Salinivibrio kushneri: one gene and its partner. The protein of the gene in region 2 binds, or shares a complex with, the protein of the main gene of each other region. Links are inferred from orthologs where the notes say so. Each region holds a gene or a part of one and is shown on either strand. Other genes may lie near its edges. The genes, in order: sbcB and N8M53_RS01470.

Region 1 (15,976 bases), 1.2 Mb from region 2 along the record:
AAGACTATCTCGATAATGGGTTTTCGCTGCTTTGGACCCAGGATGCAGCGCGGGATGAGCTGGCAACGCAAGTTAATGTGATTTCATTGGCCAGCTTCAGTCCGGAATTTGAGTGGCGCGCCTGGCAACTTCGCCAACTCCGCCAGCAGGGTAGCGACACCGCGTATGATATTTTTGCTACCGACACGGCGTATGCCTTGATGAGTTACCTGGATGCGGTGTCCGATAAAGGTATGCGCTGGTTTTTTGGCTCTTTGCATCACACGCCGCTGCCCGAGCCCTCCGAGTCTCAGCGAGCGTCCTTTTTTCAAGCGGGTTTGGGGCCGGCGTTGCCCGCTTTTCTGCGCAAGCTTCGGCCACAGCATCCGCAATATACCGCGCTGATTAAGCAGATTGTTCGCTTGCAACGTCAAGCCCGCTCAGTGTGGCCCAGCGTGACCAGCGATGGGCTGATTTACCCTGACCAAGCGGTAGCGATCCCTCTGGCGCTTAACTTAGTTGATAACCTGCGGGTGCAGGGATATTGGGGGGACAGTCAACGGTTAGAGGCTTTGGATGGTAAAACGGTGCAATATGGTGGCGATCTACTCGATGCCGTTAAACGGTTTCAGTCACAACATGGGCTGAGTGTGGATGGCATCATTGGCCCGTCGACGTTGAAATGGCTCAATTTAGATGCGTCAGCGCGGATCCGGCTGCTGGCGCTTAATGCAGAGCGGTTACGGTTGTGGCCCCAGCAGCAACCGGATCGCATTGTGGTCAATATCCCAGATTATCGTATGCGTCTGTGGTCTAACGATCAGCATGTGTTTGAGAGCAAAGTGGTGGTTGGGCGCCAATCTAGACGCACGCCGCTGTTCTCGTCACGACTCGACTCTGTGGTACTCAATCCAAGCTGGAATGTGCCTCGGAGCATAGTGCAAAAAGATATCTTGCCCAAGCTGGTTGATGGGCACGAGTATTTGTCTCAGCATCAATATCGTATTTTGCCCAATTGGCAAAGTGACACCCAGATTGACCCTAACTCGATTGATTGGCATAAAGTGTCAGTCGACGGATTTCCCTACCGGCTTCAGCAGGCACCAGGTCGAGGCAACGCCCTCGGAAAATACAAATTCAACACGCCCAATCGTAATGCTATCTACCTGCATGATACGCCAGCGCAAAGCTTATTCAGCCGGTCACGGCGTGCATTTAGTTCCGGCTGTATCCGTGTCGAGCAAGCGGAGCAACTGGCGGACTTATTATTGGATTTATCGGGTAAGCAGCTGACTGACTACCAGTCCTATATTGATAAAACCCAGACCAAGTGGGTGCCGCTCAAAAAACGGTTGGCGGTACAGACCATTTACCAGACGGCTTGGGTCACGGATGAAGGGGAATTGGCCTTTCGTGATGACGTGTACGCCTATGATGTCCCCGCAAAACGTAAGATCACCACACAAGAGCCCAGTTATTTAACCCAGCAGCGTCATTCTGTGGCGGTGCAAGCGCAATAATCACCAGGAAGCCGCGTATAACCGCGGCTTCCTCTTCATGTCGGTGTCGGCGAGCCACGCCACTGTCGTTATCTCAACGAGACGTATCAGCCTTAGGCTGGTGGCTCAGGTGAGGGGCAATGTAGCGTTGATAACGTTTGGGTTTTAAGCGTTTAAGATCGACCAAAACAAGACCATCAATACAATCGGCAAAGTCAGGATCCACGCCGAAGTCCAGGAACTGGACACCACCTGGTTCGCATAACTCACTGTACTGTTTATACAAAGTGGGGATCCCGACGCCCAAGTGATCGAGTAGCATTTTAAGTTGTTTAAGGTCTTTGGCGTAATCGTTCCCGCAGAAGTGACCCAGAAGCTCGCTTTCTTTACTGTCTGCCAGTTCAAAGGGGCGTTTAGAGCGTGCACACTCGCTCTCGCCAGTAAAGTAGGTACGGTAAAAGAAAATAAGCAATTCTTTAGCCGCCTGTGGCATGGCGTTGCTGATGGTGACTGGCCCAAACAGATAACGATACTGTGGCTTTTGCGCGAGCAGAGCGCCAATACCAAGCCATAAATAATCCAAACTCCGTTTGCCCCAATATTTAGGTTGCACAAAACTACGTCCCAGCTCCAGCCCCTGTGCAAGATACGGCTCCATGCCTTGCTCAAAATCGAATAAGCTCGCGCTATAGATCCCATCAAGCCCTTGGGCGGTGAGCGTCGCTTGGGTGTCACATAAGCGGTAGGCGCCTACAATATCGAGTTCGGCGGGATCCCAAAGGACCAAATGCCAGTAATGCTGATCATATTTATCGAGATCACGTCGCTGACCTGTGCCTTCTCCCACAGCACGAAAAGCGACTTCACGTAATCGTCCAATCTCGCGCATGACAGGGGAATCGGCTTGATAGTCGAGTAAGTAAATTAGTTTGCCATCAGGTGTTTGTCCGAGTTGCTGGCCAGCATTGAGGGCTTGTTTAAGCGCTAAACGAGGCTCGGGAGAGGCGATTGCTGTCTCTGTGGGAAACAAGCCAGGTTTGCGTTTGGCAATACGATACAAGTGCTTGTGGAATAACTTAACGCGTGTTTTGACGGGCAGGGAGGCGGTAGCACTATAACTGTGGTGTGGGATTAATTCGCCGACGGTAAAAGCAATGGTATTGTTCTCTTGGCGAAACATTTCCTCGACGAGCAACAGGGTAGAGAGCGGCTTGTACACCATCGACGCGCCATAAAAACGGGCTGAATTGCGGCCTTGGACGTGAATCGGGAGAATCGGTGCTTTTGATTTGGTTGCCATGCGTAAAAAGCCTGGATGCCAGGCGCCATCACGGATCCCGGTTGGCGCAACCCGCGATACTTCTCCGGCGGGGAAAATGATGACTGCCCCGTCACTTTCCAGCCACTGAGTGATGTTTTGTAGGTTCTGTTTCGGGGTATAGCCCCCCATATTGTTGACCGGCAACAAGCAACCGTGGAGCGGTTTAACTTGCATCAATAAATCGTTGGCAATCACTTTGACGTCCGGCCGAACAGAGCGCACCAGTTTTAACAGCGCTAATCCATCCAGCGAGCCGATAGGGTGGTTGGCGATAATCACTACCCGCCCTGATTCGGGAATCCGCTCTTTCTCGCGATCACTCACCCGATAGCTAAAGTTAAAGTAGTCGAGCACTTGCTCAACAAACTCAAACCCGTGCAAATGAGGATATCGCTCGGCAAAGGCTTGAAACTCCTGCTCATGAAGTAACCGTTTAAGGGTTCGACTGACGGGACGTTTTAGCCAGTCACGCTGTTCTAGTTGGGGATAATGAGACGATAGAACTTTATCAACATCTAACATAAGCAACCCTGCATGCAAAAATGCGTATCTGATTTATCCAGATATCCTGACGTTAGCCTAGAGAGTAAAAGTGACACCTCCTTGGCAGCATAGTTGCAAACTGATGACAGCGTGGCATAGTGAGGCGCACATTGACGATTGAAAACCTGAGGGCGTGTCACGGATTACGTGTTATTGCGTCACTGAACAGACAAAGAGAAGGTTAACTCCATGGCGTTGCATTATGAAATTGTGCCAGTCACGGCATTTCAGCAAAATTGCTCCATTATTTGGTGCGACCAAACGCAACAGGCGGCAGTCGTGGATCCCGGTGGGGATGTTGCTAAAATTCGCCAAGTCATTCATTCGCTCGAAGTGACGGTGACGAAAATCCTCCTAACGCATGGCCATTTAGATCATGTTGGCGGTACTGTTGAGCTTGCTAGCGCGTTGAATGTCCCTGTGGTGGGACCGCACAAAGAAGACGCTTTCTGGCTACAAGCGTTACCGGCACAGGCGCAAATGTTTGGTTTCGCGCACGCTGAGCCGTTTGATCCTGATCAGTGGCTACAACAAGGGGATACCGTGTCCGTGGGCAATAGTACGCTCTCGGTGTTGTTTGCCCCTGGACATACCCCAGGCCACATTGTGTTTGTCGATTTGGAAGGGCGAACCGCTTGGGTCGGAGATGTGCTGTTTAACGGTGGTATCGGGCGGACTGATTTTCCCAAAGGGGATCACGCCACCTTGATCAACGCCATCAAACACACCTTGCTGCCAGTTGGGGATGATGTGACCTTTATCCCTGGCCATGGCCCTACATCGACCTTGGGTCACGAGCGGAAAACGAACCCATTTTTGACCGGGGCGTTTTAACATATTGCCGAGAACAACCGGCCTTTTGCTGCTATCTGATGCTAGAGGCTGGTTTTTAGTCATCACTGCTAGCAGCGGCCAAATAGCGCCGGGCGACGCCGACAAAGTCTTCTAGCGGCCTATCAAGCAAGTCTTCACTGATAAATAAATCATACCCGAGCAGCTCCCGAGTGTAGCGCATTCGGTTGGCCAACATAGCCATCAAGCCTTTATATAGCACACCATTTTTCCCTCTATAGGGGGTGTCATCAAACATCATATCTTCCAGCGGTTTGCTGGGTTTGTGATCGCCTCGCCGATACGCAGTAATGAGCAGTGCACGTTGCGTCATAACAATGTGGGTGACCATTCGTAAGCTGATGCTGTCCAAGAGGGCATCGTAACGCTTAATCTTAATACCAACCCATGGAAGTGGTTCACCTAACCCTTGCTGGTGGAGGTGCGGAATGCCAATGGCTTCAATATTTCGCCACTTCAGCGCCCAGCCACCACGAAAGCTATGGTGTTGTAAATGCATGAATGACAGAGAAAAAGATAGCTGAGCGCGTTGAAGTAACTGATTAATTGCATAAAAAATGGCGATAATAGCAATCAGCCCTAGCAAGCCTTGACCGATCGACAGGGTGGGTTGGACGAGAAAAAAACAGATCAAGCCGAAGGCGACTGCCATCGCCGCCAACATACTCCAACGTGCAGCTTCAAACTGAGGCGGGTAGATTTTGATCGTTTTCAAGGCATCCATGAGCATCCACTCCAATGGCGAGAGAAAGATGACTACTCACGCCTATTCGATATCTTTGGAAGACTAATATACGTGCAATGTGTCTGATTAGTTTGCCTAATAATTACTGAATTAGTAAACATTTATCGCTGAATATCACGATCTTTGCGTCTATTGGGGGGCCGTTACCTACAAAAGCGAGCAGAAATTTGGTATAACACGCGCTTTGTTTTTCACCCGCTGCATTCAGCGCGCCTGAACGTAGTGCTTCGGAGTAGGATGATTGAATGAAAATCTCTCACAAGCGTAAGGTACAACTTAAACTCAACAAGCGTGTTAAGGCATCATCGCCAGCGCGTCAGCGTCCGGTTAAATCCAAGCCGGTTGCGCCTGCAAAACCTGCGGTAGAAACATCGCCTAAGGTATCTACTGCCAACTCAGCGTCTTCACTGACGCCAAAACAGCAGCAGATTTTAGAGATTGTTCAAGCAAACCCTGAAGGAATTAACCCTAAAGGGATTGGCCTTGCGGCTGGTCAAGAAGACACCAAAGCAGCTTCTTGGGCAACAGGTGCTTTGAAAAAGCTGACTGAAGAAGGCGCCGTTGAGCGTGTTCAAGTCGCCGCCAACAAGGTGATTTACAAAGCTTGCTGATCCCTTTGCGCATCCGCTTACGTGTTTGATGATGGTATTTGATGCGTAAGCGGATGTTCACTCGACTCAGCAATCGTTTTGTCTGATTTTCTTCCCGCCTTGTGATGTAAGAGTAAACAATTTTTTCTAATATCAACTAGTTGTTTTTATTGTGTTAATGAAGTTTGTCTTTATTGCGCATTCCCTTAGCTAAAGCATGATCAAGCGCAAAATACTGTACGTTCTTCCAGACATACGTTTAAAACTGCCTATAGTAGGAGTGTCTATTTCATTTTCTGTCTGGAGGTAAGCCATGGATGTGCTGTCAACCCAGCTGAAAGCGCCCACCGAAGTCGTGTTCGACTACACCCACTTTTTGTGTGAGAGTCAGCAACCAAACTGGACGTTTACCGATATTTTTCGCAGCCTATTACCTGTGTTTAACACTGTGCTTGAACACCAAGCCAGTGATGGAAGCCAACCTCTCTCTGCACAAGAAAAGCTTTATCAGCAAGCCACTCGTGTGATGTCGGTGCGTAACACCGATACGGCCAATTTGGTGCAGCTCGCACGCCTTGCGCGTCAAACAGGAATTGAAGAGCTAACCATTTTAATGCCTTATGCCCTTGAATATCGGCAAATGGAAGCGATTAGCCAGCAAACCGATGCGCAAATTGAGTACAGTAATGAGAACCGTGAATGGGTTCGACTAACGCTATCCTAAAGCCTCAGCCCAGCCACCCGTAAGCCCGACTTATTGATACTGCGTGAACTAGTGACGCTGGATAAAGGCGGGATCGATGCGCGCGATCCCTTGTTTGTTTTGCTCGCAGTAATTGAACGGCTTGTCTGTTGGGGTAAAGGCGATAATGGCACACGACGTGTCAGCGGCTAACGCTGCGTCAATCAGCGCTTCATCATCGTACCCTGCTTGACGATGGACCACTCGTACCTGATTTGCATTGATGCCCCACAGGCTAAGCTGTGCTGCATTTAAAGCGCGAGGTGGATTAATGATCGTGACCCACTTGGGCTGGCGTGCTTGCAGTGCAATCGCGCGTAAGGTTGCCTGCCAGTGCGCGTTTACCTGTGTTGCGACGGCAAAAGCTGCATGATAGCAAGACGATGGCGTGACACGCGCGGGATACTGAACCTTAGCTTGATTTGACACATTGGACGTCACGTACATAAAACACCTGTATATATAATCAATACTGTATGTTTAAACAGTAATGTTTTGTGGCGTCACTCGCAAGTCACTCAGTGGTTAGTTTGTGATCAGGATCGACAATATAAGACAAGACCCTTAATCGCGACGTTAATGAGTTTGGGGAAATAACTTGCTAAAATCACGGTTTTCATCACCTTGGAGAGAGCATGGAACAAGAGTTCTGGCATCAGCGCTGGGCAGAAAATCAAATAGGCTTTCACCGCGATACCGTACACCCGATGCTTATCCGCCACTGGTCGTCACTGGCTCCACAAAGTGACGAACCCGTTTTGGTGCCTCTTTGCGGTAAATCGATAGATCTCAACTGGCTTGCTGAAAAACACCAGCATGTGATTGGCGTCGAGCTTAGTGAGATCGCCGTGCGTGCCTTTTTCTCGGAAAACTTATATACCCCGCAGGTTTATCGCGCGCCGTCAGGACATATCCATTATTGTTTTGATGAGCTGGAGCTGATTAATGGCGATTTCTTTACCGCGCGCCTAAGTCCCATGCCATTGATTTATGATCGCGCCGCCTTGGTTGCTATGCCTCCTGCTATGCGCGCGCAGTATGTCAGTCATATTCGAACTTTGCTTGCACCTGGAGGACGTTTGCTGCTGATCACCTTGTTTTATCCTCAAACGGATAACACGCCGCCATTTTCCATCGATGCGTCAGTGGTAGAAGAGGCGTTCCAAGGGTTAGACATCAGCTTGCTCGAAACCCACACGGAACCTGATGGCGAGCGTGGCGAACAAGTGTGGTTAATCAAAGCGGCGGCTTCATAGTGGCCGATGTGGTTGAGAGAGTGCTAAGGGGCCTTGACGGCCCCTTTTCTTTGACGTAGCAAGCGCTTTGACTGAGTAAGCAGTAGCGCTAGTGGACAAGTGGACGTAGAAACAAGAAAACCGATTACGCGAGCTTGTTTTGTGCCTGTGCGTATTGGCGTGATTCCCAGTGGGTGATAAAAAAGACCGCCGCAATAATAATACCCGCCCCTAACCACAGTCGACCGGGTGGAACCCAGCTAAACACCAGCCAACCGAAGAGGACGTTAAGAGGGAGTTTTGCGTGATCAAAAGGCTGCACAAAAGACGCATCAGAAACGGCATATGCCTTGGCAATGGCCCACTGGGCGAGGGCGGTAAGTATGCCGGCGCCAAACAACATCCACCACGCGGTTGATGTCTGGGGGAACGTCCAATCGGGCACGGCGAGCAGCAAATTAAAGGGCGTGATCAACAAGAGCAGATAGACCACCATGGTGGTGGGCGGATCATAAGAGGATAAACGCTTTACCATGAGTGAGTAGGTAGCCCAGAAAAACGCCGCGCCCACCGGTAATAAGGTGGCCCAGGTAAACCCATTTGACCATGGCTCGAGGATAATCATGGCGCCGCAAAACCCAGCGAGCGTCGCAAGACCGCGTGCGATGCCGACCCGTTCACGGAGAAATAACCCCGAGCCGACCGTGGCAAAGAGCGGAGAGGTCATTAATAGCGCAATCCCTTGCCAAATGGGCACTGGGTAGGCCAGCGCCCATAGCCACAGTTGAATGCCAATCACGGAGATAAACACCCGCAAACAATGCTGACCAAGGTGTTGGGTTTTGAGTGCTTGACGGATCCCGAGTTGTTTCAACCAAGGGATCATCGCAACCAGGGCGATGGCGTATTGAATGAAGGCAACCGTGGTAGAGGGTAAGCCCATTTTAAAACTAACGTACTGAGACAGGCTGTTAACGAGGGCAAAACACAGGCCTGCGGTCAGCATCCAGGCTGCGCCTTGGAGTGGGTTATGAATCTGTTTCATTGCCATGACTATCCGAAAAAAGACGCACGGATAGTAGCGTAAATCCGACCCCAGGGCGACCTGAAATCCCCCGAGGGTCGGATAAATAAGGAAGGGGTTAGCGTGTTGAGTAGACGAGGGGGATATCCGGGTCAATGGCATCCAGGGTCGCCTGTGTATCGGCAAGGTGACTTACCGTGCTGCTTGCCATTTCGGCCAGTGCAACAGAGCGAATGTCTGTCCAATGGTAGCCCGCCATATTGACAGCAATTAATGCAACCTGAAGAGGAGGAAGGCTTGGGTTAAAAGCCGCGTTCTCGGCATACATGCCAGAGAAAAACTTGCCGTCATTGGTTTCAACCGCTGCCCCGCTATAATTACCTGAATAGGGCGCGTGACTGCGGTTAGCGGCGTCAGCGGCTGCTTTTAGTAATGGTATATCAATATCATCAGTTGATAATTGATTGGATTCGTCAGTTAATAAGCGAGACTCAATCCCCAAGTCAGCAGGACCAAACGGCTCAGGTAGATAGGTGTGCAAGCTTTTCGGATCGGATTGTGGCAGCTGGATGATCAAGGACTCAGCACCATTGAGCTCATTCATGAACTGCCGGCAGTGACCGCATGGGCTGTAATTGATCGTAATATCGGTTAGGCGTTTTGCCCCTTTTGTCCAAGCATGGCTGATAGCGCATTGCTCGGCATGCACCGTTTGTCCTAGTTGCGCTCCAGTGAATTCAATGTTTGCGCCTAAATACAAGGTGCCGCTTTCATCACGGACAATCGCTCCAACATTAAACTGAGATATGGGGGTAACCGCATAGGCCGCCGCCAAAGGCAATAAAGCAAGACGCAGAGCGGCGCCGTTAAGGCCACTGGCGGATTCCATTTGCGCCACTTGTTCTGGTGTGAAGGTAGCACCAAAGCTTGCGTCATTTATCCAATCAGAGACAACACTTTGCAGTGCGTCGGGCAATTGTGTCAGTGCGTCAGTAAGTGCGGTTCGCATAGCATCTCTTCTTTATCGTTAACGGGAGGATAGTGTAGAGAAGCCTTTTGAATAATTGTGTGAGAGAAATCACGCATAGTTTGCAAAGAGTCACTTGTTGCTGAAAGTTAGAGTGACATCAATATTTTTATGCCGATGAATGTGGCCATCATGGTGGTGTGAGTAGGCACAGGCGTCCGCGAGCCGAAATGCGGTTGAGAGATTTATGGCTGCCAATCGACATAGGGGCGATGCACCTTACGGTACTCATGCACGAGATCCCCTTGGTTACGCAAGCGAGTAATCAGTCGTGTCAGATACGCATTGATTTCCTGACCCGCTTTGCCTTTAGGGATAATAAAGACATCGTCAAAGTCAGCGAAGTGCGCGCGTTTGATCATGGTTAAGCCTAGCTCTTTGAGTGCCATGTCAGCTTCCTCTTGCGCCCAAACGAAGCCATCAATTCTTCCTGCTGCCAAGCGTAACAAAGATTGTTTAATACCGTGCGAGCGTTGCACCTTAAAAGGCATATAGTAGGGAACTGCCTCAATGGTATAGCGCGAGGGAGTTGCCCAGAGTTCTTTGACCGAGAGTGGGGCCGCTTTATTGGTGTAAAGGACATGAGTGACCTGGCCAAATGACACCTCGCTAAAGGCGAAAGGCAAGGTAGACACTTCCCGCGTTGGGCGCACGGCAGGCAAACCAAAGTCGGCTCGGCCTTGTGCGACACTGTTTATCGCTCTATGAATCGGAAACACTTCGATGGTGATGTGGGTGTGAGGGTCTTGCTCATCCAGATAGCGGACGAAATCAACAAACGCACCGCTACCATCCAAATTGATCAAACCAGGTAGTTCGCCAAGGTGTGCAACATAGGTTTGGTTATTAGTGGCTCGGGTAGGTGCGGAGAGACTCAGCAGCGTGATAAACAGCAGAAGCGATAAATAGCAGCGTGGCATTATCTCTTTCTCGGTTTTAAAGGCCAATGAACAAAGCAAAAACGACGAGCTAACACGACACGCCCGTGGTACCCACGGGCATCAAACAGGCTAAGCTTGGGTCAGTAATGCTGTCATGCCAATAATGACCGCCGCTGCCGTGACCAGGATCGTAAGTGGTTTAGCAATACTAAACGATGATTCTTCAATGGTGGCTGAATGCGTTAAAGACGCTGGGGGTGTCTGCGATGTAGCGTTTGCTGCCCGTCCTGGACGCTTGGCAAGTGTTTGCTGTGGAAGAGACACACGAAAACCAAACTCACCGACGACCTCAAACGGGAGGCATTTTTTGCCGTTGCGGTAGGATTTAGCCATTAATGATGTCACCACACTTTGATGTTGGGCAAATGAGCTATCGGGCAAGGCCACTTGTTTGAATAATGTGCGGCTCGAGAGTACCTCTCCGGCATAGTAGCAAAGCATCTCGAGTAAACGAGACTCTTCATAAGAGAGAACCGTCATCGTGTCATCAGACCAATATAACGTACGGCTTTCTGGTTCAAAATCAACCTCAGGAAAGCGGTAACAGCGCGTATCTACTTTTGTTGTCATCATTACCCACACTCCAAACAACATCCTTTTTAAAAGTGTGGACTCAAATCACAGAACTGCAACTGGTCAAGCTATCTTTTTTTTGGTAGGACAAAGTAGACAACATGTCAGTGTTGCTAGTTAATGACTTAAAAAACATGACGTTAAAAATAAAAGGCGACCAAACCCGTCCACCTCAGCCACCTGATAGGTAGACTAAGGTCGGAGTGACGGTTGGTCGCCTTCTAGACAGTTCGGTGTATCGGCTATGCGTCTTTAGCGACCGTGCCGGTGTTAGCCAACCAGTGACTCAACATAGTGGTAAATCGCTTTTAATACGCGAACCTTGTCCTCCTCAGCTTGGTGCTGTTCAGCGAGATGCTGCAGGTTATCCATATAGGCAGGAAGGTGCGTTTCAAAGTAATCACGTCGATGCATAAACCACTTTTTTTGCTCGGCTTCGGTGAGCGTCCACGGATAATTGCGCGCGCGATAACGGAATAACAGCGGCTTGATGCGCCAGTCATCAACGCTGAGATCCAGAGCGGCAAGATTTTCAGGATCGCGTGCACGGATGATATCCATCGCACTGCGATCGCTTTTTGAGAAAAAGCCAGCATACAGAGCCGTATCCACGTCCTGATCGTCGAAAGGCTTAGCATCGGCAAATACAGCGACAAGCTTTTCGCGTAATTCAGGGCTTGCTTTCAATGTTTTCAGGTGCTGTAAGCAGGCTTCGCGATTCACACCCAGTCGGGCGGCATCCTCCGGTCGCAATGTTTTTGCATCCGCGAGCACGGGACATTTATTAATATGCACCAGTTTTAGTGGTGCCGGTAATTGTCCTTCCGTGAGGTCGTGGTGTGGCGTGTACAGGCGTTCACGCAGTGCGTCAGCATCCAATTCAAATAAAGGGGCCGGGTCACGGGCCAGATCGACAGTAATCACGGCATTGGGGTTATCAGGATGCCAAGCAACGGGCACAATCCAGCTTGTGTTGCCGCGCTCGGTGCCGAACATGCCAGAGACATGCACGAGAGGTGTCATGTTCACCACATCGATCAGGTGCTTGATTTTGTTTTTATGGCGATGTTTTAACAAATAATCAAATAGCCGTGGCTGCGCCGCTTTGACCTTTTTTGCCAGCTCGATAGTTGCGTGCACATCGGCCATGGCATCGTGCGCGTCGCTATGCTCAATATCGTTTGCGACGGATAGGTTTTCTAATTTAAAACTGGGTTTACCGTTGTCATCATGGGGCCACTCAATGCCGTCGGGGCGCAGTGCGTAGCAGGCGCGCATCACATCGAGCAAATCCCAGCGTGAATTGCCGTTTTGCCAGCTCCAGCCATAGGGGTCAAAAAAGTTGCGGTACAGCGTATAGCGCGTGACTTCATCATCGAAGCGGACGTTGTTATATCCAACAATACAGGTATTGGGTTGCGAGAAGGCTGCATGGATCTGTGCGATGAATTCCGGTTCGGATAAGCCTTTTTTCAGTGCTAACTGCGGTGTAATCCCGGTGACCAAACAGGCTTCCGGTGCCGGTAAGTAGTCATTCGGCGGTTGGCAGTACAGGACTAAGGGTTCACCGATGACATTAAAATCACTGTCGGTACGAACGCCAGCAAATTGGCAAGGCCTGTCTTTACCTGGATGGGTGCCGAATGTTTCAAAGTCGTAGAAAAAAAAGCTTGGCTGGTCGGCGTCTGTCACAATCGATTCCAACTTGATCAATCAAAAGGGTGCAGGTTGAGACCCTGCGATAAAGGGTCATGGTAACATTGGCACCGTTTATCACCAATCTTGGCTTGATTGGGGGGATTGAAGGCTGAAGTATTCAGAAACAAAGAAAGCCTGCTAGAAGGCAGGCTTTCTTAGTCGAAACGTGTGTTGTATGTCGCTAAACCCGTTTACGGCGCAGCTTTCGTTATGAGGCGAGACGCTTGAGCGTTTGCTTCGCCTCGTCAATGGCTTGACTTGCGGTATCTTCGCCCATTGCCAGCCCCTCAGCGTAAACAAACTCGACGTCAGTAATCCCAATAAAGCCAAGCACGGTTTGCATATACCCAGTGATATGGTCAGTAGAGCCGCCCTTGTGCATGCCTCCACGGGTGGTCACAACAATCGCGCGCTTGCCTTGTAATAAACCTTCGGGGCCGTTTTCGGTGTAACGGAAGGTCACACCTGCACGGGCGACGAGATCAATCCAGGTTTTCAATTGCACGGGGATAGTAAAGTTGTACATAGGCGCCGCGATGACTAGCGTGTCGCTTTGCTGAATTTCTTCAATCAACTGATCTGAGGCTTGCTGTACTTGCTGCTGCGCATCGGTGAGCTCATCTGCACCGCGTAAGCCGCCGACATTGTCCCCAGTGAGAACTGGCAAAGGGGTAGACGCAAGATCGCGCTCAATCAAGGTGTCTGGGGACAGCTCATCCACCACACTGTTAATCACTGCGTTCGAGCTTGAATACGGGCCAAGGATACTTGATTTCAATACCAGCGCTTTCATGCATCTCTCCTTAAAATTTGTTGGCGTATCGCACATGATGTTGTTTTGTTACGAGACTCAGTGTAGAGAATTCCAACGTTAAAACCAGCATATAGATTCGTTAAACTTGTTCAAAAATTTTGTTGATGTCTCTAAGCCCCGTGCGGCCAGTTGCACTGAATGGGCATGGGCGTATGATGTCGACCGGCAGTCGTTCATGATGTAAAAATAATGTTATAATGCCCGTTGTGTTGGTTAGGTATCCCAGAAAAGAACGGCAAATCGCCAGATAAAATCACAAGTCAGTGGCTTGTGGGGCGCAACGGGATTTGAGGAAATGCGCGTGAAAAATTTATTTATGTTAGACGTGGATGGCACGCTGGTCGACAGCTGCCAAATGGACCACGAGTGTTTTAGCGAAGCGGTTTATGAAGTCACCGGCTTAACTGTCCCAGATGATTGGGGTGGCTATACCAATGTCACGGATGCGGGGATCATTGAAGAGCTGATTGATAGCCATGATCTTCAGCGCGAAAAGATCATGTTATTTCGAGAAATAAAGCGCGTGTTTACGCATAAACTGGCTAACGCAATTGCTCACCACGGATTAAAGCCGTTGCCAGGTGCGGTAGCATTTATTGATGAGATGCGTCATATGCCGACCGTTGCCTTGGCGATTGCAACAGGAGGCTGGGAAGAAACCGCACGGATGAAACTCAAAGCCGCAGGTTTTAATATTGACGGTATTGTCTTTTCTTCTTGCTCAGATGCGATGAGTCGCAGCGAAGTGATGGCGCTGGCAGCATTCCGTGCCAAACAAGATTACGGCGTCCATTTTGAGCGTCGAATCTATTTTGGTGATGGCGTGTGGGATAAACAAGCCACACAATCTCTGAACTATGAGTTTGTTGCCGTCGGTGACAAAGTCGAGCACGACGTGAGAGTGAGTGATTTTACTAACCCACGCGCTATTTTAGGTAAACTTGCCATTGAGGAATCGCAGCGTCAATACGCATAGCCTTTTGGTAGGAAGCGACGCAGGGCGAGAATGCTCGATAATGTGAGCGATGAGTAAACGAAAAAAGCCGAAGCATCGATGCTTCGGCTTTTTGCTCAGGCGATCATTTGTTACTACATGATTCGCTTACTGTGTATCAACCACCGCATTGTTGCCTTGGTTAGGCACAGTGTTTGAGGCTGCGCGGTTGTCATAGGCAGCAAAGTAGGCTTGAGTTTCCGCTATCACCACCTTGCGCAGCAGCAATAGGCCAATCAAGTTAGGAATAGCCATTAAGCCATTAACGATATCTGCCAGTATCCAAATGGTGTTTAATTGGATAAAGGCACCGGATGCAATTAAGCCGATAAAGAATAGCTTGTAGATATAAATCGCTTTTTTGCCGAACAGGTACGCGACACAGCGTTCGCCATAATAGTGCCATCCTAAAATGGTGGTAAAGGCAAAAAACAATAGGCCAATGTTGACCAGTATCGGGCCAACAGGGCTTTTCATTCCCACCGCAAACGCATGTGAAGTCATGGCGGCGCCAGCAAGCTCGCCAGACCAAGATTGCGTGAGGATCAAGGTGAGTCCGGTCATGGTGCAAATCACTAAGGTATCAATGAAGGTACCGGTCATTGACACCAGGCCTTGCTCTACGCAGGAGTCAGTTTTAGCAGCAGCGGCAGCTATCGGTGCGCTACCAAGCCCTGACTCGTTAGAGAACACGCCACGGGCAATGCCTGATTGAATCGCGAGCATCATGCCAGCACCCGCAAAGCCGCCGGTGGCTGCCATGCCGCTAAAGGCCGACTCAAAAACCAAACTGACTGCTTGTGGCAATTGCGAAGCGTTTGCCCCAAGAACCCACACGCAGGCTCCGACATAAAATACCGCCATCACTGGGACAATTTTAGCGGCGACTGCCGAAATGGATTTAACTCCCCCTAGCGTGACTAAGGCGACGAGCACGGTCAAAAGTCCGGCAACGGCGACAGTAGGAATGTTGAATAAATGGGTCGCCGCGCTGCTGATCGCGTTCACCTGTGGAAACGTACCAATTCCAAAGCATGCCACTCCCAGTCCAAATAAAGCAAAGAGCTTCGCAAGAATGGGTTTACCGGCGCCTTTAGACAGGTACATCATCGGCCCGCCCAGCATGTTACCTTTGTGGTCAGTCTCACGGTATTTCACCGCGAGTAGACACTCAGCGTATTTAGTCGCCATGCCCAAAAAGGCGGCGAGCCACATCCAAAACAGTGCCCCTGGGCCCCCAAGAGAAATGGCCGTGGCCACGCCGATGATATTGCCGGTACCTATGGTCGCGGATAAGGCTGTACACAGTGCCGCAAACCCTGAAACATCCCCTTGGGTTTTGGCGTTCGACGGCTTAAAGATTTGCTTGAGCGCAAACGGCAGGCGACGGAGTTGGAGT
Region 2 (15,880 bases):
GACCCGATGAGGTAATGCCAGCACCCAATAAAAAGTAACCAGTAATACCCAAGAAGGGCGAAAGGGGGCGAGTTCCCCCGGCCAAGGAGCGGCTTGTAAAATCAGCGCAATGATAAAAGAGAGCCAAATTACAAACTGGCCGCGAAATGTCACATTTGCCATTACGGCGATTCTCCCTCGGCATCGGACGATGGTGCGGTGTCAGGTGATGGTGCAGTGTCTGATGACGGCTGCGCGACAGGCTGGTCCGGGCGCGCGTTCTCGCCCTTTTCAGGGGTTGGCCACACCAAAAGCAGATAACGCAGACGATCAAACTTCACCGCTGTGGTGGCGCGTACTTGCGCAAATGGGCGCTTATTATCAAACGAAAATTCCGTCACCGTACCAACCGGGTAGCCTTCAGGAAAGACTCCGCCCAGACCTGAGGTGACTAACTTGTCACCCACTTTAATGTCCGTGCTGCTAGGAATATTGTCTAAGCCAATGTAGTGGGCCGACCCGCGCCCAGACGCAATCACTCGTATGTCATTACGCATGACCTGAACAGGAATGGCATGGGTTGGATCGGTGAGCAGCAGCACTCGGCTGTTGTGGGCACCCACATACGCAATTTGGCCAACCACACCGTGCTCGTTGATCACCGGTTGCCCTTCATAAACCCCATTGGTCCGCCCTTTGTCTAGCATGACTTGATGTTTATAAGGATCCGAGTCAACGGCCATCACTTCGGCGACCATCTTCCGTTCATCCCGAATGAACGACGAGCCCAGTAGCTCGCGTAGACGCTGGTTTTCGCGCTCTGTCTGCGCTAAAAGAAGCTGATCACTTTCCAGTTGTAACACCTGCTTTCGCAATGCTCGGTTCTCTGCCACTAAACGTTGGTGAGAACGAAACTGCATCACCAGTTCGTCTAAGGTGTCGCGCGGAACGTTGGACGCATATTGTAACGGCGCCACCAGCGTGTTTAGGAAATAACGCACCCCAGCGAACGCATCAAGACGACTATCAGCCAGCATAAGGCTGACTGATAGTAAAAGAGCGAAAAACAGGCGCAATTGCAGAGACGGACCTCTGCCAAACATAGGTTTCATAATGAAAACGACCTGTTTGTAGGCACAATCACGTTAATCTTCGCTAAAAAGATCACCGCCGTGCATATCGATCATTTCCAGCGCTTTGCCCCCGCCACGTGCTACACAGGTCAATGGGTCTTCGGCGACCACCACAGGAATACCGGTTTCTTCGGTCAGCAAGCGGTCAAGATCACGCAGCAGCGCACCACCACCGGTGATCACCATGCCACGCTCTGAAATGTCAGACGCCAGCTCCGGAGGGCATTGCTCAAGCGCGACCATCACCGCAGAGACAATCCCAGTCAGAGGCTCTTGCAGCGCTTCGAGAATTTCATTGGAGTTAAGCGTGAAGCTACGCGGCACCCCTTCCGCAAGGTTACGACCACGCACTTCAATTTCACGGACTTCATCGCCTGGATAGGCGGAACCGATTTCATGTTTAATCCGTTCTGCGGTGGCTTCACCAATCAAGCTGCCGTAATTACGGCGAACATAATTGATAATCGACTCATCAAAACGATCGCCACCAATACGCACCGACGATGAATAGACCACGCCATTAAGCGAGATCACCGCCACTTCAGTGGTACCACCGCCGATATCGATCACCATCGAGCCAGTGGCTTCGGATACTGGCAGACCTGCACCAATCGCCGCCGCCATCGGCTCATCAATCAAGTAGACTTCACGGGCGCCAGCACCCAAGGCCGACTCACGAATCGCGCGGCGTTCAACTTGGGTCGAGCCACATGGTACAGCCACCAGTACACGCGGGCTTGGGCGCATATAGCTGTGATCGTGCACCGATTTGATAAAGTGCTGCAGCATCTTTTCAGTGACGTAGAAATCAGCAATCACACCATCCTTCATCGGGCGAATGGCCGCAATGTTACCCGGTGTACGACCTAGCATCTGCTTCGCATCATGACCCACAGCCGCTACGCTCTTGGGCGAGCCTGCTCGGTCTTGACGAATAGCGACAACAGACGGCTCATCCAGAACAATGCCCTGTTCTTTTACGTAAATCAGTGTATTGGCGGTTCCCAAGTCAATGGATAGATCGTTGGAAAACATCCCGCGAAGTTTCTTAAACATGATGGTCGATTAATCCTGCAAGCTATGAAATCAGACAAATTGAGCTAAATGTATCAACGCGCACGGTAAGCAGCAAGATACGGTGCTGTAAACCTGAATGAGATCTGTGTTTTTTTTCAATGCGCTGTCATTTTGATGATTTTTCCATCAAAAACGCATTATTCCTGTTGTCTTTTTTGGGTTGGTGACTGACACGATGCCTGCGTCACCAACTGAGTAGACGCCTTCATTGATGCCGTTGCTTCGCGATAGGTCAAATAACAGGCCGTCGCGGGCTGCTCGTGAAACAGCCAAATAAAATCGACGCGATCTTGCTCCGGGTAGCGTCGAATATGCCACCGTGTTGCATCCTGCAGCGTCGTCACTAATTTGGGTAAGCCGCTGATCGTTGGATAACCATAAGCGATATCGATCTGCGTGCCGTTGACGCTCAGTGACTGTGAAGCTTGATGGCTTATCTCATTTTTTTTCGCTAACGCATGGGTGTGCGTCATGACGCTTTCAATGCCGCTTTTTAACCCTTTTAGTGCTGACACATTGGCATCCGCCTCATAATCGTAGAACTTAGGGATCGCAATCACCACCAGTACCGACAAAATACTGACCAGTAATAACGCTTCTAACCACCCACGTCCCGATTGATACGATAGCTTGATGGTTTGGGTCATCGTTTTCCCCACCGGCGGCGCTTTTTCTGCGCCGGATGTGGCGACATTTCCGCCCCCAGCAGTCGCCCTTGTCCGCCTGCTACGCCAAGCTCTTTCACTACAGACCATTCCTCATTGGTTTCCACACCCACCGCGAGTACCTCTGTGGGGGTAGCTTCACACGCGCCTAGCACACTACGTATATACAGCTGGTTCTCTGGACGTTGGTGAATATTACGAACCAGACTGCGGTGAAGCTTGATATAAGCTGGTTGAATATCTTTTACATAGTGAGTGCTCACTATCGTTCGGCCAGCTTGGTCAACAACTAGACGGCACCCTAACGCGGCAATCATTCGTAAGCAAGGCCGCGCCGCATCAAAGTGTGAAACCAGGGCACCTTCGGACACCTCCACGAGCAAACGATTCAAGGTACTGCGTGGCGTTTGTAATAAAGCATCGCGTAGCCATACCACAAACTCACGTTGGCAAAGTGAGTACGCACTCACATTAACGGCATAATTGTCGATATAGTCACGTGTTTTTAGCCACCACAGCGCTCGGCCAAGGGTGGCTTTATCAAAGGCCACATCCATGCCGACCAACTCCACGCCTGGCCAAAAACGCGATGCCTTGAGCACCTTGCCTTTTTCGTCCTTAATTCGGCTTAAAAGTTCATAGTGAAGACGGGTTTTGCCATCTCGAGCAAACACCGGCTGTCGATAAAGCATCGGGCCTTCTCCCGCCATCACCGACTCCAACAACGTCCGCCAGCGCACACTGCCACGTTTATCCAGTTGGCTGAGTTGCTTATCGAACTGGGACCAACCATTCTGCCCAGTTAGCGTCGCCGCTTTTAACGCGCGTTCAGCTTCATCCATTAATCGCCCACGTCGCTCGCTGGCGCCAAATGATGTCATACCAAGGTGAAACCAGTTGTCTTGATCAAGTGCCTCAGGTGGTGCGAGCTTATCTAAGGCATTGGTGATCTGAGCGAGAAACGGATGGACTTCATCCCCAGCTTGGTTGACCAGCAATATGGCAAAATCCGAGGCAAAATAGCGCGCCAGCACCGCATCGGGAAAACGCTGAATCGCATTGGATAAGACATTACCAATCGCTTGGATCAGTTGATCGGCGGCTTCTTGTCCGTGCTGCGACACTAACTCTTCCCACTCAGCAACACGGACCAAGATCACACTACCTTGGCTAGCGTCATCGCTAGCCAGGGTGTGCAAACGGTTATCAAACATTACCCGATTCGCCGCACCGGTGAGCTGATCAAGAAAGGTGTTGGTGCGAATAAAGGTATCAAAGCGGCTTCGCTCTTGGCGGGCTTCTTTGAGCTCCTCGATAAGCTGGGTCAATGCCGCACTGGCAGGGATAGGCCACTCTCGGCTATCGCCTTGCTGCGCATCGTCTAAACGCCCTGCTAAAATCAGCCGGCCACGCTGCTCAAGCACCTCACTGCCATACAACTGACGTCTAAGCCAGCGGATCCCCCACGCGAGCCCCAGCACAATCACCAAAATCGCCGCCGATAACGATGACAAAGGGCCAATCGAGTAAGCAAACTCGGCATAGGGCGGCACGAAGGTCAACTTGACGGCAAAGCCAGGATTGCTTTCCAAAGGAATATCGCGCGAGATCACCTGCTGATTAGCGACTGTCTGGTATTGAATTTGTTCGTATTGATACAAAATCCCAGCATCCGAGTAGATCGTTAGGGAGGTCACATTACTGGCTTTCAACATCTTGGGCAGCCAACGCGAAAAGTATTGGTTATCGCGCTGATCGCTTGCCATCTCTTGATCAATCACCTCCACCATGCCATCGACATAGTGAGAGATAAAATCAATACCGAGCTGGCGAAAACTGATCGCACCGCCAATAAACAACACAAAAATGGCGCACACCACAATAAGGGTGACAAATGCTACGAGTCGGTTGGTCAGCTTCATACCGCTGACTTTGATCGCATTGGCTGTTCTATCCATGATTCTCTGCTGACTTGGGTCGCCTTTGGGGGCTATTAGCCGCTATTATCAGGCTTGGTTATCATAATGTGAATGCCTAGCCCACGAATCGGTGGCTGTCTTTTTATTCAACGAGGACTCATGGACTGGATTACCTGTACACAAAGCTTTATCTGTGTGGTGGATCATGGCTCGTTAGCCCAAGCGGCGACGAAGCTACATACATCAAGCTCTGCGTTATCAAAACGCCTTAGTTGGCTAGAACGTCAACTGGGCGTTCAATTACTCAAGCGCACCACACGCAGTCTATCGATGACGGATGCAGGCGATCTTTTCTATCATCGTGCCAAAACGTGGGTCGACGACTGGCAACAATTGGTCAGTGAGACCACCTCAACTTTTGGTGAGGTGAGCGGTGTGTTGCGTATCGGTGCGCCATTGGTGACAGGGAACCGCTTTCTGGTCAACTTTATTGCTGAGTTTCTTGAGATTTATCCGAAAATCAAAGTTGAACTCACCACCCTCACACCCGGGCAGCTTCCCGATCTCAACCTAGATGTGGTGATCAGCCGTGAGCTCGAATATTTCAACTCCGCCAGTTATATCGCCGCCAAATTATTTGATTTTCAACCTGGTTTTTTTGCCGCCCCTGCGTATTTAGCTCGCCATGCCCCGATCACCACGCCCGAGCAATTAACCCAACACAATATTTTGCTATACGGTAATTCACATCAGCCGCAAGAACGGGTGTTTGAAGATGGCACACGCTTACAATTGTCCGGAAATTTCGTCTCACCTAACCCTGAAGCCTTAGTCAGTGCCGCGGTGATTGGCATGGGGATCATTTTGGGAGGCGCTGGGACGGTGCAAAAAGAAATCGACCAAGGCTTATTGGTTCCGGTGCTACCCGCGTTAAAGCAGCCGCGTTCCTCCGCCTATGCTTACTACCCAAAATTGGAGTATAACCACACCAAAACCAAATTATTTATCGATTTTATTAAACAGAAAGTTAAAGATTTGTACGTTTAGCGCGCAGGTAAAGCATGAGGTAACGCCAAATATTATCGGGGCTTAGCCGATTTTGGAAAAAGTATTTTATCTTTTATCTATATATCGATAACAATCTCTGCGCTAGGGTTAGCCAAGACACTCAACTCAACAAGGCACACGCTCCATGGCCTATTATAACCCTAAGTACCCTGATACCCCCGCTCTTAAACGCGCAGCAAAACGGCGTATCCCCGCCTTCGCCTTCGATTACCTTTGTGGCGGTTGCCACGATGAGATTGGCGTGGCGCACAATGCCGGGGCGTTTGAACACGTAAAACTGCAATCTGACTTGCTTGCGCCGACCCCAGAGATCGACTTATCCGTCGAGTTATTTGGCCAACGCTATGCCGCGCCTTTTGGTGTCGCCCCCGTCGGACTGCAAGGGTTAATGTGGCCCAAGGCGCCGGAAATTTTGGCCAAAGCGGCCTATCAAGCAAAGCTTCCTTATGTACTCAGCACCGTATCCTCAGCGAGTCTCGAGACCATCGCTGAGATCTCTGAGGGAACGGCGTGGTATCAACTCTATAACCCCACGGATGCCAAGATCCGTCAAGATCTCATGGGTCGCATCAAAGGTGCAGGGTATAAAGTGCTGGTCGTCACTGTGGATGTGCCGACCTTTGGTTATCGCCCTCGCGATATAAGAAATGGCTTGGCGATGCCACCGAAAATGAACTTACGCAATATCGTGCAAATGATGCAATGTCCAGTATGGAGCTGGCAGACCTTACTGGCCGGTGTACCTGAGATGCAAACCCTCAAGCCTTACATGCCAAAAAACATGCCCACCAGCGAACTGGCCAACTTTATGAATAATACAGTGATGGGCGCTGTCGATTTTGACAGTCTTAAGGTCATCCGTGATAACTGGGACGGGCCACTGGTGCTAAAAGGTTTGGTCAACCCAGACGATGTCAAACAAGCGGTCGCGCTCGGTGCCGATGCGGTGGTCCTATCCAACCATGGGGGACGTCAGCTGGATGTCGGTGAGTCACCGCTGGATACCATTCAAACCATCAAGCGCTTATATGGTGACAAAATTAAACTATTGATGGACAGTGGCGTACAAAGCGGCGGCAATGTCGCCCAAGCCATGGCAATGGGCGCCGACTTTACCCTGCTTGGCCGCACCTTTGTCTATGCCTGTGGTGCAGTAGGTCACCATGGAGGAGAGCATGCAATAGACATGCTTACCCAACAACTGACGCAAGTGATGGGCCAGCTAAAATGCCCAACGCCGACGCAACTGCCGCACTTTTTAAAAACAGGCCCTGGCGTCGCCTAGCCCAGTCGGCTCCGAGACTCACCAAAACGCAAAAAGCCCCAGCAGGGGCTTTTTCGTTGCAACAACCGTGACGTCAACACGCCATTTCACGCCGCGCGTTTTAGAACGGAATATCGTCGTCAAAATCAGGCAGGTCGTTATATTGCTGCTGAGGCTGAGACTGTGGCTGCGGTGCCGACTGCTGCTGCGGTGGCTGTTGGTTAAAGTTTTGCTGTGGTTGTTGAGGCTGCTGAGGCTGTCCCCATCCACCTTGTTGCTGCGGTGACTGCTGCATCGGCTGACCTTGGTTCTGACCACCACGGCCACCCAGCATTTGCATGCTGCCGCTAAACGGTTGTACCGCGACTTCCGTGGTGTAACGGTCTTGCCCGTTTTGGTCTTGCCATTTGCGTGTTTGCAATTGGCCTTCGATATACACCTGAGAGCCTTTGCGCAGATATTCACCCGCGACTTCGGCGGTTTTACCGAACAGCACAACGCGGTGCCACTCTGTTTTCTCACGCATCTCACCGGTGTTTTTATCACGCCATGACTCTGAGGTCGCGAGGCTGAGGTTCGCCACCGCACCGCCGTTGGGGAGGTAACGGATTTCCGGATCGTTGCCCAAATTACCAATCAAGATGACTTTGTTTATGCCACGGCTGGCCATAGGTGACTCCCACTGTTCTTGGTTGCGCGCGAAATGATTTCGCAAATTGGATAAATAAGGAGGAAGTCTAGCACGAGCACCCCAGAGGTTCGAAGCTTTTCCACGCGATCTGTTTCCATATTCTTCAGTTAACGCGTCAGCACAATGGGTTATCACTCGCAGCGTATACCTCAAAGATAAAAATGGTTTAGACTGATGGAAAGCTTGCCCAGCCTTGACGTCGGTGATCACCCACTGACGTCACACGCAGATACGCATGTTGAGTCATCATCAGTAGGATGCTTATGAACCAAGCCGAAACCACCTCAGATAGTTACACACTGCTTCTTATCTCTCAGCCCAGCATGTCTGTGTCTGCACTGATGACATGCTTGGAAAAAGAAATCCATAGCGAGGTCGAGCTCGTCACGCCCGATGCGATCACCGATAAACTCACCGCTCGCCCAGGCCTAGTGCTGGTGGACTTAAACGCCTTTGATGACATTGCCACCGAGCAGCTAAAACAATCGCTAATCCCATTTGCCGACCAACATGTCTTTGCGCTGCTCAATGCACATGATTTAAGTGCCAAAGAGCTCGCCAGCTGGCCATTTATCAAAGGGGTATTTAAAAAAGAAGATGAGATCCGACACCTGTGTTACGGCATCGAAAAAATGTTCTCTGGCGAGTACTGGCTGCCCCGTCACAAAATGGCCGCGTTAATCCACTATTATCAACAACACCACCAACAAGCGATCGACGAGCAGGCCATTGTCCTGACCAACCGCGAGCAACAAATACTACGCCATCTAGTCACAGGCGCTTCCAACCAAGATATCGCCAGTGCACTTGATGTCAGTGAGCACACCGTCAAGTCTCACCTTTATAACGTGTTTAAGAAAATCAATGTCAAAAACCGGGTACAAGCGGTATTTTGGGCAAAAAACAACTTATCCTTAATTGGCTCGACGGGGCTTGAGGGCTATCCTGGCGCTGACGACGATCACCGCTAGTTGGGTCAAACTCATCAATCAAGGTAGGATGTCGCGTCACTCAGTTAAAAAGGAAGTCAGGGGATGGGATTTGATGTCTTTAACGGGGATGCGGATGGGCTCACCGCGCTGGTGCAATGGCGCTTGGCACACCCGCAAGCAACCACTTTAATTACCGGTGTTAAACGCGATATTGCCCTGTTAAAACAAGTACCCACCGACACCGAACAGGTCACTGTACTCGACGTTTCTATGGCGAAGAACCAAGCCGCACTCGCGACATTACTCGCAGCTGGCACGCGCGTGTTCTATGCCGATCATCATCAAAGTGGCCCCATCCCAGACTCGTCCTTGCTAGACGCGCATATTCATACCAGTGCCAATACCTGTACCGCGCTCATTATCGACAAGCTTGTCGGTGGTCAGTATCGAGAGTGGGCGTTGGTTGGCGCGTATGGCGATAACCTGGATCGCACCGCCAATGCCCTCGCTCGGCAGTCTGGCCTCGACGAACATACACGCGCCCGCTTAGAGCGGCTCGGCCACTACCTCAACTACAACAGCTACGGTGCAAGCTTAGATGATCTGATTATCCCGCCCGCGGTGCTATACCGTCACCTGTGTGGCTTTACCACCCCCGATGCCTTTATGCGCGCCTATCCAGACATGGTGATGGAATTGGCCGATGCGTATCAACACGATCGGGAGCGCGCCCAAACCCTCACTCCAGAGCGTAGTGATGAAAGCGCCCAGCTGTACCTGCTTCCTGATACCGCATGGGCACGCAGAATCAGCGGCATGTTTAGCAACCAGTTAGCCAACCGCAACCCTGACCACGCCCATGCTGTGCTCACCCCTATGCCTGAAGGAGATTGGATGGTCAGTATTCGTGCGCCTTTAAATCGCCCTACTGGGGCCGCGCAATTGGCAGAGCAGTTTGTCACGGGCGGAGGACGGGCCGCCGCAGCAGGGATTAATGCCCTTCCTTCTGCGTCCCTATCAGCCTTTACCGATGCCTTTATGACGCATTTTTCAGCACATGCCGGGTAAGCAACGCGGGTGTTGTCACGCTATCTGGGGGCATTGGTGCGTAGGACTTGCTTAGCCGCACTGAACCCAGCAAACTATTGACCCAGATAACATTGTTAGCAGCCGCTTGCTAACAACCCGCTTAGGGGTGTCGACCGCGTTATAAACCGCTCGCCATCCAACAAAAACGAAAGGATCTGAGATGATAAAAAAATGTCTGTTCCCAGCGGCTGGCTATGGCACCCGCTTTTTACCGGCAACCAAGTCGATGCCCAAAGAGATGATGCCGGTGGTTAACAAGCCTTTAATTGAATACGGCGTGGACGAAGCCTTGGAAGCGGGTATCAATGGGATGTGCATTGTCACCGGACGTGGTAAGCATGCCATCATGGATCACTTTGATAAAAACTACGAGCTGGAACATCAGATCAGTGGCACCAACAAAGAAGTGCTATTGGATGATATCCGCAACACCATCGAAAAAGCCTCTTTCACATACATTCGCCAACATGAAATGCGCGGCCTGGGGCATGCTATTTTAACCGGGCGTGAGCTGGTCGGCGATGAAGCCTTTGCCGTTGTACTGGCGGATGATCTTTGCATTCATTCTGGTAATGGCGTGCTCAAACAAATGGTCGCGCTTTACAACCAATTCCGTTGCTCCATCGTGGCCGTGGAAGAAGTCCCCGAAGATGAGACTCACAAATACGGTGTGATTGCCGGCCAAGAGATCAAAGATGACCTTTTCCGCGTAGACAACATGGTGGAAAAACCCGATCCGGGCAATGCGCCAAGTAACCTCGCCATCATTGGTCGGTATATTCTTACGCCTGATATCTTTGATCTGCTGGAAAACACCCCGCCGGGTAAAAACGGCGAAGTGCAGATCACCGATGCACTGCTCAAACAGGCACAATCAGGCTGTGTACTGGCGTACAAATTTAAAGGCGAGCGCTTTGATTGTGGCAGCGTGGAAGGCTTTATTGAAGCCACCAATCACTGCTACAAGCACCACTACCTTGGCGGAAGCAACAAAGACGAAGCGACGGTGAAGAATCGTCGATAACGTAAACCGCGTCGGATCGCGTGTTTTTCCCCTTCGTGTAAAGGCTGTGTAAATATACAGCCTTTTTATTTGGTCATGGTCATGTCTGTGCCATACTAGGCGACCAACCAGTGAGCTGACTGAGTAGTAGGATAATAATGGACAATATCGACGTCAGAGGCGCGCGCACGCACAACCTCAAAAATATCAACCTCACCATCCCTCGCGACAAGCTGATCGTGATTACCGGCCTATCTGGCTCGGGAAAATCATCGCTGGCCTTCGACACCCTATACGCTGAAGGCCAGCGCCGTTACGTTGAATCCTTGTCAGCGTACGCACGTCAGTTTCTTTCCTTGATGGAAAAGCCGGATGTTGACCATATTGAGGGCCTGTCGCCTGCCATCTCGATAGAGCAAAAGTCCACGTCGCACAATCCACGCTCAACGGTCGGCACCATCACTGAAGTGTACGACTACTTACGCTTACTTTATGCGCGTGTCGGCGAGCCACGTTGTCCCACTCATGATGTGACCTTAGCGGCTCAGACCATCAGCCAGATGGTCGATAAAGTGCTTGCACTGCCGGAGGGCAGCAAGCTGATGTTGCTCGCACCGATCATCAAAAATCGGAAAGGGGAGCATGTTAAAACGCTTGAGAATTTAGCCGCTCAAGGGTTTATCCGTGCAAGGATCAATGGTGAAGTGTGCGATCTATCCGATCCGCCGACACTTGAACTGCAAAAAAAGCACACCATTGAAGTGGTGGTCGATCGCTTTAAAGTGCGCAGTGATCAACAGCAGCGTCTGGCCGAATCATTTGAAACCGCGCTCGAACTCACCGGCGGCAGCGCGGTGATCAGTTGGATGGACGGCGAAGGGGAAGAGATCATTTTTTCTGCCAACTTTGCCTGCCCACATTGCGGTTACAGCATGCAAGAGCTTGAGCCGCGCCTGTTCTCGTTCAATAACCCAGCCGGCGCCTGTGGCACCTGTGACGGCTTGGGAGTGCAACAATATTTTGACCCTAAACGCGTGATTCAAAACCCAGCGGTTAGCTTAGCGGGGGGCGCGATCCGAGGCTGGGATCGACGTAATTTTTATTACTTCCAAATGCTGCGATCGCTGTCTGAGCATTACGGGTTTGATTTGGAAGTGCCATGGCAAGATCTCTCCGGCACCATTCAGGATATCCTCTTGTATGGGTCAGGGCCAAAAGAGATCGAGTTCAAATACGTCAACGATCGGGGCGATATTCGTGTACGCAAACATCCGTTTGAGGGGATCCTCAACAATATGGAGCGTCGCTATCGCGACACTGAATCCAACGCCGTACGCGATGAACTGGCCAAATACATCGCCACTAAACCCTGTGCCAGCTGCGGTGGCTCACGCTTACGCCAAGAAGCCCGTCATGTGTTTATCGACGGCCACAATCTACCCGAGGTTTGTGAGCTGAGCATTCAACAGGCGCTGGATTTCTTTGAACAACTGACCTTAACCGGACAGCGCGCCAAAATTGCCGAAAAGGTGATGAAAGAGATCCACGACCGGCTGCGGTTTTTGGTCAATGTGGGGCTTAACTACCTGAATTTATCGCGCAGTGCCGATACCCTCTCTGGTGGTGAAGCACAGCGTATTCGACTAGCCAGCCAAATTGGCGCGGGCTTGGTCGGCGTGATGTACGTCCTGGATGAGCCTTCTATTGGCCTGCACCAGCGTGACAATGCCCGTTTGCTTGACACCTTGGAGCACCTGCGCGATTTAGGAAACACCGTGATGGTGGTCGAACATGATGAAGATGCCATACGTGCGGCCGACTACATCATTGATATTGGCCCGGGGGCCGGCGCACATGGTGGACAAATTGTTGCCGAAGGCAGTTTAAAGGACATACTCGCCAGTGAATCGTCACTGACAGGTCAGTATCTAAGTGGTAAACAAGCGATTGAGGTGCCTGCACAACGCATTGAGCGCGACCCGAGCAAAATGCTGACTCTAAAGGGGGCGACGGGCAACAACCTGAAAAACGTTGATCTCCACCTGCCTGTCGGGCTACTGACCTGCGTGACGGGCGTGTCGGGCTCAGGCAAATCAACGCTTATCAACGACACCTTCTTTAAAGTTGCCCACCAGCAATTAAACGGCGCGACCACCGCTGATCCAGCGCCTTACGAGTCGATTGATGGGTTGGGACATTTCGACAAGGTGATCGATATTGACCAAAGTCCTATTGGCCGTACCCCACGCTCAAACCCCGCCACTTATACGGGGATCTTTACCCCGATCCGTGAGCTTTTCGCCGGTACCCAAGAGGCGCGAGCACGCGGGTATAAAGTCGGCCGTTTTAGCTTTAACGTGCGCGGTGGACGCTGCGAAGCCTGCCAAGGTGATGGCGTGATCAAAGTGGAAATGCACTTTTTACCCGATGTGTATGTGCCTTGTGATGTGTGTAAAGGGAAGCGTTATAACCGTGAAACACTCGAAGTGCGCTATAAAGGTAAAACCATCGATGAAGTGCTGGAGATGACTGTCGAAGACGCGCGTGCGTTTTTTGACGCCGTGCCCGCTATCAAGCGTAAACTGCAAACATTGATGGATGTCGGCTTGAGCTATATTCGCCTTGGCCAAGCCGCCACCACCTTGTCAGGCGGCGAAGCGCAGCGTGTAAAACTGGCCCGTGAGCTGTCTAAGCGCGATACCGGTAAAACGCTCTACATCCTCGATGAACCAACCACGGGGCTTCATTTCCATGATATTCAACAACTGCTGAATGTCTTACATCGCTTGCGCGAACAGGGCAACACTATCGTGGTAATCGAGCATAATCTGGATGTGATAAAAACCGCGGATTGGATCATCGACTTAGGGCCAGAAGGCGGTAACGGCGGCGGTGAGATCATCGCCCAAGGCACGCCAGAAGACATCGTCAATGTGGTGGGTAGCCACACGGCTCACTTCCTGAAACCTATGTTGGAGCGATAATGACCTCAGCGCTGCCGCAGAGTCGTGTGATACGAAAGCCGCTAACAACCCCATTTCTGCTAGCGTTAGCGGCCTTGTGGTTAATCTGCTTACCACTCTACTCGGTATCTCTCCCGCTGGTGGGCATACGCCACCCTGCGGCAGCCTTATCACTACTGACCTTGGCGTTTACCTTAGGGTTTGCCTGCCTGGAAATCGTGCGTCAACATACCTGGCGTGCAAGCCGACTGACCTGGATGCTCGGTTTGGCAACAGGCCTGGCGATTGTTCCCTATTTCTATCCGCACGCTGAGGCACTCAATAGCGGTTATGCCATGGCCGCCTTGATACTTAGCCTCGGTTTCTTCTCCAGCCTTCAGCAGTTTGTGTTTAACCATTCGCAGCGGCAAAAGCTACTCGGGGTATTTTTGCTCGCCTCTTGGCTAGCGGTGCTGTCGGTGTTGGGTAATCAATCACCACCGGGCATGGGGCCTTTCATGTTTAACAACTGGGTGCCTCACTTGCCCCCAGCGGTCACGCATACCCTGCTGCTCACTGGCCTCACCTTAGCGGCGTATATTCTCGCTAGAGAGCCGAGTGGCCGCTACCGGCATCCCGTCAGCCAAAGCTTATTGGCCGTCACCCCCTTAATTTTTATTCCTGTATTAGCGATGCAAGGCCAGCCGCTGCTGCTGCTCTTTGCATTGTGTGCCATTGTGTTGCAACAAGCCTATTTGGGTCGCTTTGCCTCCAGGCGCCAGCACAAAGCGTGGCTTGTGGCAGTCTGTCTCGGCGCTATCCTGGCGATATTCTCCCTCAGTGGTCAAGATAGTTGGCAATGGCTGAGCGCCGGCGAGCAACGTGCGCTGCTATTAGCGTGGCAACAATGGCAGACAACGCCCTTTTTCGGGGTGGGCATGGGGAATGGCAAGCAGGCTTTGCTGTTGCTTTCTGCTTCACAACCCGGCCATCTTGGTCCAGTCAGCCTACCCAGTGCACTGCTGTTTTGGCTGTTGGAAGGAGGCTTATTGATTGGATTGGGCTACGTGTTGGTGATCATTGCTCTGGGCGTCAGGATCCTTCGTGCTCCCTCAGGGACACGGCGGATCTTGATTGCTTTGGTGCTCCCTCCGCTCACAGGGCTGATGATCTATCCGGTGAGCGGCACCCAGTGGTTCAATGGGATATTGTTACTCCTTTGGCTATACTGGCTTGACAACCTCACCAGTAAATATCGCCGCTATCCGGTACTCACCCATGATTACAGCCAGCGTGTGGCCAGTCGCACCATGATCACTGCCCTCGTCATCGCGACACTTGTGTGCCTGTCGTCCGTGTATTTGGCCAATCGTTATTTGCGCGACTCTTTACTCAGTTCGCAACGTTTTGCCTTATACCAGCAACATCCATGGTGGCAGCAAAAGCTGGCCCACGCACAACAAAGCCGTCAGTTTCAAGCTAATTTGGCACGTTTATCAGAGGCGGAGCGCCAGCAGCATCTCAACCAATTATTGCGCCAAGTCGCGCAAAGACCACGCTTTGCTGGCTACCAGCATGCTTATCAGGTGGCTTTACAAATCGGTGACCGTCAACGGGCTCGCGATATCCAGCAAGAAGCGCGTTACTTGTATCCAAACGCAGCGAAGGTATGGACAATCCGCCATACCCTCCCAGAAAATACAACGCCCTAGCGTAATGCTTCTTCAAGGGCTTTAAGGCACAGGGCGATGTTCTCATCCCTTGCGCCATAGCCCATTAAGCCGATCCGCCAAGCTTTACCCGCCAAATCACCGAGGCCGGCGCCAATTTCCAAGTTATAGGTGTTAAGTAAATGCTGGCGCACAGCGGCATCATCCACACCGTCAGGAATATAAACCGCATTTAACTGGGGTAAACGGTAAGGCTCATCGACCACAAAGCGGATGCCTAAACGCTCTAACCCTGCTTTTAAGCGTTGATGCATGGTTTGATGACGCTGCCAAGCGTTCTCAATTCCCTCTTGATATAACTTGAGCAATGATTCATGCAATGCATACAGACTATTAACCGGTGCAGTATGGTGATAACTGCGTTTGCCGTCGCCACTCCAATACCCCA

The links.
Region 1: the proteins of N8M53_RS01470 (region 2) and sbcB are in contact, whole or in part, in a crystal structure (PDB 3C94), measured with the Escherichia coli proteins. The link is inferred for Salinivibrio kushneri from one-to-one orthologs.

Annotation. Positions count from the first base shown.
Region 1 is NZ_CP114588.1:1,466,967-1,482,942, reverse strand. What follows is about bases 10,553-13,412. They hold sbcB (exodeoxyribonuclease I), read right to left. Parts: upstream 12,764-13,412; coding sequence 11,342-12,763; downstream 10,553-11,341. Other genes in these bases: N8M53_RS06930 (FMN-dependent NADH-azoreductase), read right to left, coding at 12,978-13,412; N8M53_RS06940 (hypothetical protein), read right to left, coding at 10,568-11,071. Outside these bases: N8M53_RS06995 (L,D-transpeptidase family protein), read left to right, coding at 1-1,499; N8M53_RS06990 (GNAT family N-acyltransferase), read right to left, coding at 1,573-3,321; N8M53_RS06985 (MBL fold metallo-hydrolase), read left to right, coding at 3,532-4,176; N8M53_RS06980 (DUF2982 domain-containing protein), read right to left, coding at 4,232-4,918; N8M53_RS06975 (MarR family transcriptional regulator), read left to right, coding at 5,185-5,550; N8M53_RS06970 (transporter), read left to right, coding at 5,843-6,253; N8M53_RS06965 (hypothetical protein), read right to left, coding at 6,302-6,718; N8M53_RS06960 (thiopurine S-methyltransferase), read left to right, coding at 6,907-7,527; N8M53_RS06955 (DMT family transporter), read right to left, coding at 7,652-8,551; cdd (cytidine deaminase), read right to left, coding at 8,649-9,539; N8M53_RS06945 (ABC transporter substrate-binding protein), read right to left, coding at 9,743-10,477; more of N8M53_RS06930, read right to left, coding at 13,413-13,562; N8M53_RS06925 (HAD family hydrolase), read left to right, coding at 13,885-14,559; N8M53_RS06920 (alanine/glycine:cation symporter family protein), read right to left, coding at 14,686-15,976. UniProt on the Escherichia coli protein: Degrades single-stranded DNA (ssDNA) in a highly processive manner.
Region 2 is NZ_CP114588.1:280,918-296,797, reverse strand. The notes cover bases 6,002-8,765. They hold N8M53_RS01470 (single-stranded DNA-binding protein), read right to left. Parts: upstream 7,776-8,765; coding sequence 7,227-7,775; downstream 6,002-7,226. Other genes in these bases: N8M53_RS01465 (LuxR C-terminal-related transcriptional regulator), read left to right, coding at 8,060-8,765; N8M53_RS01475 (alpha-hydroxy acid oxidase), read left to right, coding at 6,002-7,126. Also shown: rod shape-determining protein MreD, read right to left, coding at 1-162; rod shape-determining protein MreC, read right to left, coding at 162-1,091; N8M53_RS01495 (rod shape-determining protein), read right to left, coding at 1,125-2,168; N8M53_RS01490 (hypothetical protein), read right to left, coding at 2,327-2,836; RNase E specificity factor CsrD, read right to left, coding at 2,833-4,812; N8M53_RS01480 (LysR family transcriptional regulator), read left to right, coding at 4,933-5,820; more of N8M53_RS01475, read left to right, coding at 5,966-6,001; more of N8M53_RS01465, read left to right, coding at 8,766-8,767; N8M53_RS01460 (DHH family phosphoesterase), read left to right, coding at 8,831-9,796; UTP--glucose-1-phosphate uridylyltransferase GalU, read left to right, coding at 9,978-10,841; excinuclease ABC subunit UvrA, read left to right, coding at 10,979-13,804; N8M53_RS01445 (Wzy polymerase domain-containing protein), read left to right, coding at 13,804-15,474; N8M53_RS01440 (pyridoxal-phosphate-dependent aminotransferase family protein), read right to left, coding at 15,471-15,880. UniProt on the Escherichia coli protein: Plays an important role in DNA replication, recombination and repair. Binds to ssDNA and to an array of partner proteins to recruit them to their sites of action during DNA metabolism. Acts as a sliding platform that migrates on DNA via reptation.